2 regions of the Mesorhizobium sp. WSM4820 genome follow, and region 2 is predicted to be linked to the other one. Evidence: predicted binding sites of a transcription regulator. Region 2 holds the regulator's gene; the other holds the start of a gene.

Region 1 (6,161 bases), on a different contig from region 2:
TGGCAAAGCAGTAGATCAGCGAGAACACGCCGGCCAGGATCAGCCCGAGCGGACCGAGCGGCAGGGCGATGAGCCCGTTGCCGAGCGTGGTGCCGATATTGGCGCCCATGATCACGCTGATCGCCGGTCGAAGGGCAATGACGCCGGCATTGACCAGGCCGACGACCATGACGCTCATCGCCGTCGACGACTGGATGACACCGGTGATCAGCGTTCCCGCCAGCACGCCCTTGATCGGCGTTCCGGCGGCCTTGGCGAGAAAGGCGCGCATCCGGTTGACCGACAGCGCCTGGATGCCGTTGGCCATGAAGTCGAGGCCGAGCATGAAGATGCCCAACCCGCCGATCACCGGCACGAGGATGTCCTTGAAGATATCGATGTCCATGTCACGCAGTCCCCAACAAGCCGCCATCACGGCGCGATATGAATTTCAGTTCAGGTGCTGCGCCAAGCAGCAGCCTGGTTCTTCCGCTCAGTTTGCGACGGGCCCCTGCCCTGCCCAGTATTGCTCGATCCGGGCGACGAGCGCCTTCGGCAGCGGCACGTAGCCGAGCGCGGCGGCGTCATCCGCGCCGTGCGCGAAGGCGAGCCGGAAAAGGTCGTGCACGCGGCGATAGCGATGTTCCGAACGGCCCGAGACCTGAACGCCCGCGAATACCGCCGTGCTGATCGGATAGGCGGCATCGCCGTTACGATCGGTCAGCGAAGCGAAGAAGTCGGTCGTTTGCGCCCAGTCGATGGATGTCGCGGCAGCCTGCACGCCCTCCGGCTCCGGCTTGACGAACTTGCCGGATCTGTTCTCGATCAGCGCGAAGGCAAGGCTGGCGCGCTGGGCCTGGCCGGATTCGGCATAGGCGATCGCGCCCTTCGTGTCGTGCACGGCTTGAATGAGGTTCTGTGTGCCTTCCGCGTCAGTGCCGAGCGGCCACGAGATCAGTGTATTGGCGCCGTATTTGGCCTTCCACTCCCCGCTGACCGCCGACAGGTACTCGGTGAAGACAAAGGTCGAGCCGGAGCCATCCTTGCGGTGAACAACGCTGATCCTGAGATCGGGCAGCGTCAGATCCGGATTCACCGCCTTGATCGCGGGATCGGACCATGACTGGATCTTGCCCAGATAGATGTCGGCCAGCACCGGCCCCGTCAGGCGAAGGCTTCCCGGGCCGATGCCGTCGAGATTGACGACGACGGCGATGGCGCCCATCACGATCGGAAACTGCTGGCGGCCGGCCTTCTTGAGTTCGGCGGCATTGATCGGCGCATCCGTCGCGGCAAAGTCGATGTCCGGCTGATCGAGACGCAGGACGCCGGCGAGCGAGCCGACGATTTCATAGTCGACCTTCCAGTCGGGCGAGACATAGTCCCCGCCGTCGGCGCGGGCGCTCTCGTAGGCCGTTGCCCATTTGCCGATGATCGGGGCGGCCAGCGTCGATCCGGCGCCGCGGATCGGCTCGGCCTGCGCAGCGGCCCCGATCATCAGGCCAACAGCAAGCGTGATGGCGCCGCTGATCTTCGCCGATTTGCGCCGTAGTGACGCAAAGCTTGCTGGAAACATCATGGCGATCCCCGACGCGCGAACAAATAGCTAGTTTTCAGTCTTGGCAGATATCAACAGTCATCCGCCCGGCGAACGAACGCCGGCAGAGAAACAACACCGCTCACCGTATGAACCTTGGTTAACGATTGGATGACAAAGATCTTTGTGGGCGAGATTTTTATTTTTCCGCGATTGCCGCGGTTGCCTGAAGAATTGTTCGGCAGCCAATCGCTTCAGCTTTGCGCTGCCCCTCACCTGCCTGCCGGCACCCTCTCCCCGTATAGTGACGGGGAGAGGGGCGCTCTCATCGATGGTTTCGCCAATTTTAGATGTTATAGAATGCACGCCAAGGTTGCGACTGCCCCCTTCTCCCCGTCACACGGGAGAAGTGCCCGGCAGGGCGATGAGGGGCGGCGCCGACTTCGACAACTGATCCCCTTGGCACGAAGTTGCTGGCCGCCTCCACGCAGGGACAGCCCTATTTCGCGTCGTGAAAGATAATGCCGACGGTATGGCGCAGACCGGAGCGAAGCCGGCTGACGCCGTGCCTGAGATTGACGCGGTAGCTGCCTTTGCTGCCCTGCACCGGACGATTGTGGACCGCGAAGGCGACTGCATCGCCCTGGCGCAGCGGCACCACCTCGGCGCGGCTCTGCATGCGCGGGCGCTGTTCGGTCAGCACGAACTCGCCGCCGGTGAAATCCTTATCCGGTTCCGATAGCAGGATTGCCACCTGCAGCGGGAAGGCAAGATCGCCGTAGAGATCCTGATGCAGGCAGTTGAAGTCGCCAGGGCCATACTGGAGCAGGAGCGGCGTCGGCCGCGTCTGGCCCTGCTCGTGGCATTGCTTGAGGAACGCGGCGTGTTCGTCCGGGTAGCGCTGGGCGATGCCCATGCGCTCGTTCCAGTCGTTGGCGACGGCGGCAAGGCGCGGATAGAGTGCGGTGCGCAAGCCGCCGATCAGCTCTGGCAAGGGATAGCGGAAGTAGCGGTACTCGCCCTTGCCGAAGCCGTGCCGCGCCATGTGGACATGGCTGCGGAAATGGCTTTCGTCGGGATAGAGCCCGGCGATCTCACGGCATTCTTGCTGTGTCAGCAGCTTTTCCATCACCGCGCAGCCATAGCCGCTCATCTCCTCGGCCAGTGCCTGCCAGTCATATCCGGCGACGCGCGCTTCCGCCGATCGGACCGCTGCTTCTGGAACCGTGTGTATGGTCATGGCTCTGCCTCCTCTGGCTTCATCGGCTTCTGCAATCAGATGGGTGAATCGGCGCGTGCAAACCACCCGTTTCCTGCCAAGCGGTGTTGCACAGAGCGAAGCGTCACCCGCGCCCCCCGCCCAGGCCTGTTTGACGAGCGATTTCAATGCCTGCAGCGAGGCACCGGTTCGGGTTCCTCAGGCGCCGGCTTTGGCAGTTTTGCCGCCGGACGTGGCGAGGTAGAGGACGGCGCCGAGCATGATCGTCGCGCCGAGCACGCCTGCCGACGACGTCCGCTCGCCCATGAAAAGCGCGGCACCCAACGCGCCGAACCCACTTTCGGCGCTAAGCATCACCGCCGCGTGACTGGCCGAGGTGAAGCGCTGGGCGACGGTCTGGATGCTGAAGCCGACGGCGGTCGAGAACACGCCAAGCACAAGCAATTGCGGCCAGGCGTCGATCACGGTGGCAGGCGACAGATTGCCGTGCAACAGGCCGAACGGCAGGGTGACCACCGCCGCGCCAAGGCATTGCGTCGCCATGGCGGTGAACGGACGTCCGTAGGTTTGCGCATGGCGGCCGAGTTCGACCGTCCACAGCGCAAAGCAGACCGCCGACAGCATGATCGCCGCATCGCCGCGGTTGAAGCTCGCGATGCCGCCGGACAGGAGCAGCGCGCCGACCACCGACAGGCTGGCGGCGAGCCCAACGGTCGTCGTCAATCGCTCGCCGATCAGCAGCCGCGCCGCAATCGGCGTCATCACCGTCGACGTGCTGACCAGAAAGCTGGCATTGGTCACTGACGTGCCGAGATAGCCGATCTGCTGAAAAACGACCGCGACCGCAAACAACGCGCTTACCCTTGCCAGGCTGGCGCGATAGAGGCCGCCTGCCGGCTGTCGGGGTTCAGTGGCGATCAGCGGCAGGACCATAAGCCCGCCGATCAGGCAGCGCATGCCGACCGCGCTCAACGGGTCGAGATGGTCGAGAATAGTCTTTTGCGGGATATTGCCGAAGCCCCACAGAGCTGCGGCAAACAGAAGAACAAGGTTGGCATGGAGCTTCGACATCGGCCTCCCCTCGCTTGGATGTCGAGGGAAGGCTGGCAGATACCCGCTTACGGATCGCCTACGCGCTGGCATCGAGCTGTGGTGGCGAGGAACCCAGGCTGGAATGAGGCCGCGATCCTTCACGCCCCCCTCTGGCCTGCCCTCTTTGCCCCCACTTGGCATCTCCCCCACGAGGGGGGAGATCGGCAGTTTCGCCGTTGCGCGTCTCTTCCCGGCCGAACAGGGCTAACGGAAAAATCAGACATTCATGGCAATGTTAAACCCGCCTGCCCGAATGAAGGTCAGGCGACGGCTGGGTGCTGGCCCATCGACAAGAAAAGGATTGCGCATGTCATCCTTGCTCAACACAGGACGTTCATCGCTTAAGCGCAGTCTGATCATGCTGGCAGTCCTGGCGTTTTGCATCCTGCCGGCCGGGGCGTTGGAGCCCGTTGATCTCCCGGAATCGCCAGACACTGTGGCCTTCAATGTTCAGAACAACCGCAAGTCGGTCCCAGTCACGTTGCGACAGCTGGAAAAGCTCGGTCTCTACCGGGTCACCACCGCAAGTCCATTTGAAAAGGGGCAGCTTACATTTGAAGGCGTCCTGTTCCGCGATGTGCTCAAGCTCGTTGGATTGGAAGGCGAGGATTCCGTTGTTCTGCGGGCGGTGGACGAATATGTGCAGATAATTCCGCGCCAAGATTGGACGGAAGGTCCTCTCCTGCTTGCCACCCGCCAGAACGGAAAATTGCTGACCCGACGCACGCAAGGTCCGACCCGGCTGGTCTATCCGCTCAACGACCACCCGGCCTTCGATACGCCAATCCACAAACCACGGTGGGTCTGGCTGATCAAGACGCTCGAGCCTGGCGGCTGATCGAGTTCCGGCGTGGCTCGAATGGCACGCTTTGGATCGAGGGGCTGGCGCGTTCCCATCACCTACGGGACCGCCATTGCGGCTGCAGCAGCCAGCTCTGCCGTCCTGATCACCGTACTGTTTCTCAGCCTCAGCAAGATCGAATATTCGCTGCCGCGGTTCGGCTTTTTCGCCATCCGCGAGTTCCACATTGCGATACGCGATGTAACCCACCTCAAAGACATGACATCGCTCGCCCAGGCAGCCCCCGGCTCAGCAGACAGCCTTGAGCAGTTATCGGCGGCGAACGACCTGGTCTACATCCGTTTCAAGCGGATCGACGGCACCGGGACAGCGAGCGAGATTCCCGCCTACGCAAGTATCGTTCCGCGTGTCGTTGACGCGGTGACACGGCTTGATGCCATGATTGCGGCCGGGCCGCCTCTCGATGAAAATATATTGAAGGAAATGGGGCTGGAACTCGAGCATCTCGTAGCGAGGATGAACGACGAATATTACAAATATGGAGATGAGATCAACGTAGATCTCTATTCGGCGGAAAAAAGCCTGAAGAGATTCAACTACCAGATTGCATTCGCTCTGGCGGTCTTGTCGCTGCTGGCGATCGGAACTGCCGTATTGCTCATCGGCCGTCGGGAAACGATAAGGAAACTGGAGTTTCTGGCCTGGCGCGACGCGACGACGGAATTGAAGAACCGTGCCTGGATGTCAGCCAACAGGGACGTGATGCTGGACCGGGCAAGGCTGGCCGGCAAGCAACTCCGCCTTTTCCTGATAGACTTGGATCATTTCAAGGGCGTGAACGATACGTTCGGTCATCACATCGGTGATCTGCTGCTGAAAGCCGTCGCCGAAATCCTGCAATCGGTCGAACGGCCCGACGAAGTTGTCGCCATCCGTCTGGGCGGCGACGAGTTCGCCGTCATGGCGATCGGGGACCGGCACGCGGCAGCCGATGCGCTCGGCGATCGGCTTCGCGAGCAATTGAACCGGTTTGCCGAACTCGCGGGCCACCACGTGCGGATGGGAGCCAGTGTCGGCATGGCGTGTTTCCCCGAACATGGTTCGGATATTTCCACCCTGTTGCGCAACGCAGACAGCGCTCTTTATGTCGCCAAAGCGGAAGGACGTTCTGGCTTCGTGACGTTCTCGCCTGCAATCCTCAATCAGTTCGATATGCAGCTCGGCGAAGAAGCTGGGATCAAGCGTGCGCTTAACTGCGACGAGTTCTTTCTGGTTTGGCAACCGCAGTTCGAGCTGGCAACCGGCCGCATGATCGGCGCCGAGGCGCTCGTGCGCTGGCGCGACCCCGCTTCGGGAGCGATTCGTCTGCCGATGTCATTCATTCCAATTGCCGAACGAAGCGACCTGATACTGGAAGTCGACAAGGTCGTGCTGAGCAAGGCTTGCCTGCAGGCAGCCCGATGGGCGCCACTATCTGCCGATGATTTCGTTTGCTCGGTCAATCTTTCGGGCAAAAGCCTTCAGAACGATGC
Region 2 (6,161 bases):
ATCGATGTCGTCGAGCTGCGAGCTCGCGTCGGCATGGTGTTCCAGAAGCCGAACCCGTTTCCGAAGTCGATCTACGAAAACGTCGCCTACGGTCCGCGCATTCACGGCCTGGCCAGGACCAAGGCCGAGTTGGACGGCATCGTCGAATCGAGCCTGAAGAAGGCCGGCCTGTTCAACGAGGTCAAGGATCGCCTGCTCGAGTCGGGTACCGGCCTGTCCGGCGGACAGCAGCAGCGCCTGTGCATTGCGCGCGCCATCGCCGTGTCGCCGGAAGTGATCCTGATGGACGAGCCCTGTTCGGCGCTCGATCCGATCGCCACCGCCCGCGTCGAGGAACTGATCGACGAACTGCGCCAGAACTATACGATCGTCATCGTCACCCATTCGATGCAGCAGGCGGCGCGCGTGTCGCAACGCACGGCGATGTTCCATCTCGGCTATCTGGTCGAGGAGGGCGCGACCGACAAGATGTTCACCAACCCCGACGACAAGCGCACCCAGGACTACATCACCGGCCGGTTCGGCTGAGCGGTCCGGCGAATTTCGAACACGAGGACAGCACCATGGGTGAACACACCGTCGCATCTTTCGACGAGGAACTGGAGCACATCGACCGGCTGATCCGCGACATGGACGAGCTCGCCGCCGCAATGGTAGCGGCCTCGATCCGCGCGCTGCTTGCGTCGGACAATGCGATGGCGCAGCGCGTTGTCTCGGACGACGCCATCATGGATGCGCGGCAGCGCGAACTCGATGACAGCGCCATCACGCTGATCGCCAAGCGGCAGCCGATGGCGCAGGATCTGCGCGCCGTGGTTGGCGCAATCCGCATGGCTGGCGATCTCGAGCGCATCGGCGATCTGGCCAAGAACATAGCCAAACGGGTCAGCGCAGTCGGGCAGAGCGCGACGCCGCGTAATCTGTCGCACGGTATTGACGCGATGGCGGATCTCGTTCTTGTGCAGCTGCGCGGCGTGGTCGAGCACTATGTGTCGCGCGATGCCGGCGCGTTGAAGGAACTGCGCGCCGACGACCAGAAGATCGACGTGAAATACACGGCGGTTTTTCGCGAGCTCCTGACCTACATGATGGAGGATCCGCGCAACATCACCGCCTGCACGCACCTTCTGTTCTGCGCCAAGAATCTCGAGCGTATCGGCGATCACGTCACCAACATCGCCGAAAACGCCTACTTTGTCGTGACCGGGCAGCAATTGCCGGCGGATCGCCCGAAGCTCGACGAAACGACGATGTCGGCGCCGGCGACATGACAGGAGTGACCGGCCGATGATCGCGCCGCGCATCATGGTGGTGGAGGATGAAGAGCCGCTGGGCGTCCTCCTCCGTTACAATCTGGAATCCGAAGGCTATCAGGTCGAGGTGGTGACGCGCGGCGACGAGGCCGAAATCCGGCTGCAGGAAAACGTGCCCGATCTTTTGGTGCTCGACTGGATGGTGCCGGCGGTTTCCGGCATCGAGCTTTGCCGGCGGCTTCGGGTGCGCCCCGAAACCGAGCGGCTGCCGATCATCATGCTGACCGCGCGCGGCGAGGAGAGCGACCGGGTGCGCGGCCTTTCGACCGGAGCCGACGACTATCTGGTCAAGCCGTTCTCGACACCGGAATTCATGGCCAGGGTCAAGGCGCTGCTGCGCCGCGCCAAGCCGGAAGTGCTGTCCAGCGTGCTCAAGGTCGGCGACATCATGCTCGATCGTGAATCGCACCGGGTCTATCGCAAGAAGAGCGAGATCCGGCTCGGGCCGACCGAATTCCGGCTGCTCGAATTCATGATGCGGCACCCGGGTCGGGTCTTCTCGCGCAGCCAGTTGCTCGACAATGTCTGGGGCGAGACGATCTACATCGACGAGCGCACTGTGGACGTCCATGTCGGCCGGTTGCGCAAGGCGGTCAACAATGGTCGCATGCCCGATGTCATCCGCACCATCCGCGGCGCCGGCTATGCGATCAGGGAAGACTAGCTGATACCTGCGCTTCCGGCGTACCCCAAAGTACGCTCCGCTCCGGATCTCGGAACCCACCATTCTCGACTCGGCCTGACCTGAATCTCAACACACCCCAAGTCGCGACCCGGGAATCCCTGCCTTCGGATTCAAGCCACGTTCTTTCCGACCGAGCCGGCTCGTGCCTGGATGCTCGGCGCGAAAATCTCCTGATCGACGAAGCTCAGCGCCCGCATGGCGCAGCCTTCGCGGATCAGCGGCAACTCATTCGGCTCGGTGTCGAAGGAAATCGAACCCGAATGCTGGCCGCCGGCGGTCTGGGCGATGGCCTCGCGCAGCGCCGGCTCGATCAGGTCGAAGGCGGCAGCGCTGGCGCCGACCATGGCCACCGGCGCCGGATCGATCAGCGCAAACAGGCTGCCGAGCCCGAAGCCGAGCGCCTCGCCGGCCTTGCGGTAGGCTTCGCGCTCCGGTCCGTCCGTCTCGCGCGCCCGGGCCGCCAGTGCCCGCATCTCGGCGTCGCTGACATCGGCGACCGGCTCTGCGTTCTCGCTCAACAGCCTTGCGTTGCGCCAGATGGCGTAGTTGCCGGCATAAGCCTCGACGCAGCCGCGCCGCCCGCAGCGGCAAAGCGCGCCGCCCGGCCGATGGATCATGTGGCCGAATTCGCCGCCCGAGGAGTGGGTGCCGGTGAACAGCTCGCCCTTCAGCACCAGCCCCATACCGATGCCGTGCGAGAGCAGGATGGCGATGAAATCATCGCGGTAGCGATCCGGGTGGCGCCAGCGCAGCGCCACGGCCATCATGTTGCAGTCGTTCTCCATGATGGCCGGGATGCCGAACTCGCGTTCCAGAATGTCGGCGAAGGCGATGTTCGTCTGCGGCGTGATCGGCGACCACAACATGGCGCGCGCATGGGAATCGGTGATGCCCTGGATTGCCAGCGCGATGCGGGCGACGCTTTGGACATCGAGGTCGGGATCTTCGAGCCGGCGTCGGACGATGGCGACACATTCGCCGATCAGCGCGTCGCGCGACATGGTCAGCGTGTCCAGCCGGCGCTGGTCCTCGGCGACCACTTGTCCGGCATAATCGATGACGGCGACCGACAGGAAATTCAGCGACAACACGACGGCCAACACCGCAGCGGCTTGCGGATTGAGGCTGAGGCCGACCTGCGGCCGGCCGCGTTTCAGCGAAACCGTCTCGCTCGCCTTGCTCTCGGCCAGGATGCCTTCCTGGATCAGGTCGGCAGAGATCGCCGATATGGTCGAATGGCTGAGGCCGGTGGTCGCGGCGATCTCGGTCCGCGACGGCTGGCCTGCCCGGCGCACGGCCGAAATCACCATCGCCCGGTTGCGCCGGCGCAGATCGTCATGACGGATTCCCACCGACATTTTTGTTTCCTCCTCACCGCCGCGGCCGCTCATGAATCGGAAGCCGTCGGTAATGTCCGACAAATACTGGCAGAAGCAGAAGGGGCTGTCATTATTTATTCCGAGCCTCGAAAAAAAGACCGACAGGACGTCAAAATCCATCAGAATTGGTGTTGACAGTGCTTCGGCGTTGGACCAGTATTTTTTCGAGGCTCGAAAAAATAGGAGCCTTTGTGCCGGCCTTCGGGCCAGTTGGTCGCGCCCTACGCGGCGCAGGGAGGAATATCATGAAGAGATTCGCAGCCGCCATTCTGGCGGGGGTCGCCATGTCGCTGACGCTCGCGTCGGCCGCGCAGGCCAAGGATAAGGTCATTGGCGTTTCGTGGTCGAACTTCCAGGAAGAGCGTTGGAAGACCGACGAAGCCGCCATGAAGGCGGCGATCGAGGCCGCCGGCGACAAATATATTTCCGCTGACGCACAGTCCAATCCCGGCAAGCAGCTGACCGACGTCGAGAGCCTGATCTCGCAGGGCGCCAACGCGCTGATCATCCTTGCGCAGGATGCCTCGGCCATCGGTCCGGCGGTGCAGAAGGCGCTGGACGAAGGCATTCCGGTCGTCGGCTATGACCGGCTGATCGAGAACAAGGACGTTTTTTATCTGACCTTTGACAACCAGGAAGTCGGCCGCATGCAGGCCCGCGAAGTGTTCAAGGTGGCGCCGGAAGGCAATTACGTCTTCATCAAGGGCTCGGGCGCCGACCCGAATGCCGATTTCCTATTCGCCGGCTCCATGGAAGTGCTCAAGGATGCCATCGACAGCGGCAAGATCAAGAATGTCGGCGAGGCTTATACGGACGGCTGGCTCCCCGCCAACGCCCAGAAGAACATGGAACAGTTCCTGACCGCCAACGACAACAAGGTCGATGCGGTGGTTGCCGCCAATGACGGCACCGCCGGTGGCGTCGTCGCGGCGCTGACGGCGCAAGGCCTGGCCGGATCCGTCCCGGTTTCGGGCCAGGACGGCGACCATGCCGCGCTGAACCGCATCGCGCTCGGCACGCAGACCGTCTCGGTGTGGAAAGACGCGCGCGAGCTCGGCAAGAACGCTGCCGAGATCGCCTCGCAGCTGGCCGACGGCAAGCCGATGACAGATATTGCCGGCGTCAAGGACTTCACCACGCCCGGCGGCAATGTCGTCAAGTCGCTGTTCCTGACGCCGATTGCCATCACCAGGGACAATCTCAACGTCGTCATCGACGCCGGCTGGATCAAGCAGGAAGAGGTCTGCGCCGGCGTGGCGGCGGGCACCGTCTCGGTCTGCAACTGATCCGCCTTCGCCAAAAAACCTGAGACGCCGCGGTTTCAGGCCGCGGCGTTTTTTTCAAAAGAGTTGTTTTCCCGCGTCTCGCGGGTAACGTTTATGCTGCTTCCGGCATCCGCGGCAGACGGCAACGGTGGGAGGACATCATGACCGACACGACTTCCAACACGCCGGCTGCCGATCGGGCGCGGGAATCCGAGCTCAGCCCTTTCGGCCGTTTCCTCAAGGCAACCGAGCTCGACATTCGCATGCTCGGCATGGTCGGCGCGCTGCTGATCATCTGGGTTGGGATCCACATCCTGTCGGGTGGGCTTTTCCTCACGCCGCGCAATCTCTGGAACCTGTCAGTGCAGACTTCCTCGGTCGCGATCATGGCGACCGGCATGGTGCTGGTCATCGTGATGCGCAACATCGATCTTTCGGTCGGCTCCGTCGAAGGCGTGATCGGCATGGTGATGGGCGTTGCGCAGGCAGAATTCCTCATCCGCGTCATGGGATTCCAGCTTGGAAATCCCTGGATATGGGTCATCGCACTGGCTGCCGGCGTGGCGCTCGGCCTCATCATCGGCGCGCTTCAGGGTTTTATCATCGCCTATCTCGAGGTTCCGGCCTTCATCGTGACGCTGGGCGGCCTGCTGATCTGGCGCGGCATGGCGTGGCTGATGACGAGCGGGCGCACCGTCGCGCCGCTCGATGCCACCTTCCAGCTGATGGGTGGCGGGCCGCGTGGCTCGATCGGGGCGACCGCAAGCTGGTTCGTCGGCATTCTCGCCTGTGTGGCTGTCGCCTTGATGCTGCTCAACGGCCGGTCGCAGCGCAAGCGCTTCAGGTTTCCGCTGCGCCCGGTCTGGGCGGAGAGCCTGCTTGGTGTTGTCGCCTGCGCCGCCATCCTCGGCGCCGTCTGGATCGCCAATTCCTATCCGTGGCCGATCGGCATCGTTCGCCAATACGCCCAGCGGACCGGCATCACCATCCCCGAAGGCGGGCTGTTCATTGCCCATGGCATCGCCATACCGGTGCTGATCGCGGTCGCAGTCGGCATCGTCATGACCTTCATCACCCGGCGCACCCGTTTCGGCCGCTACGTCTTTGCCATTGGCGGCAACCCGGAAGCGGCGGAACTCGCCGGCATCAACACGCGCTGGGTGACCATGAAAGTGTTCATGATCATGGGCGTTCTGGCCGCGATCAGCGCGGCAATTGCTTCGGCCCGCCTCAATGCGGCGACCAATGCGCTGGGCACGCTGGACGAGCTCTTGGTCATCGCAGCAGCCGTCATCGGCGGCACGTCGCTGGCCGGCGGCTCCGGCACGGTGCTCGGTGCCATGCTGGGCGCGCTTCTGATGCAGTCGCTGCAGTCCGGCATGGTGTTGCTCGGCATCGATTCACCGCTTCAGAGCGTCGTCGTCGGCGCCGTGCTGGTCGTCGCCGTCTGGCTCGACACCGTCTACCGCAAGCGGGTCTGAGCATGATCCCGAGCCAAAGGTCCGGATCAGCGAAAAGT

What was found. Region 2 encodes PhoB, which activates phosphate uptake and scavenging genes when phosphate is short. Its sites were predicted from a motif close to TGTCATNNANCTGTCAT; they were not measured.
Region 1: a site for PhoB is predicted at 1,677-1,693, ahead of pstS (phosphate ABC transporter substrate-binding protein PstS). Genes of this name have one in related genera too.

Annotation. Positions count from the first base shown of each region.
Region 1 is NZ_JBVVQN010000010.1:154,491-160,651, reverse strand. It holds gene AC0L2R_RS17915 (Na/Pi cotransporter family protein) at 1-385, opposite strand, end outside; gene pstS (phosphate ABC transporter substrate-binding protein PstS) at 473-1,558, opposite strand; gene AC0L2R_RS17905 (2OG-Fe(II) oxygenase) at 2,016-2,756, opposite strand; gene AC0L2R_RS17900 (DMT family transporter) at 2,934-3,806, opposite strand; gene AC0L2R_RS17895 (putative pterin-binding protein) at 4,135-4,665, shown strand; gene AC0L2R_RS17890 (putative bifunctional diguanylate cyclase/phosphodiesterase) at 4,687-6,161, shown strand, end outside.
Region 2 is NZ_JBVVQN010000018.1:3,921-10,081, reverse strand. It holds gene pstB (phosphate ABC transporter ATP-binding protein PstB) at 1-528, shown strand, start outside; gene phoU (phosphate signaling complex protein PhoU) at 564-1,271, shown strand; gene phoB (phosphate regulon transcriptional regulator PhoB) at 1,288-1,977, shown strand; gene AC0L2R_RS25255 (ROK family protein) at 2,109-3,356, opposite strand; gene xylF (D-xylose ABC transporter substrate-binding protein) at 3,623-4,663, shown strand; gene AC0L2R_RS25245 (sugar ABC transporter permease) at 4,804-6,123, shown strand.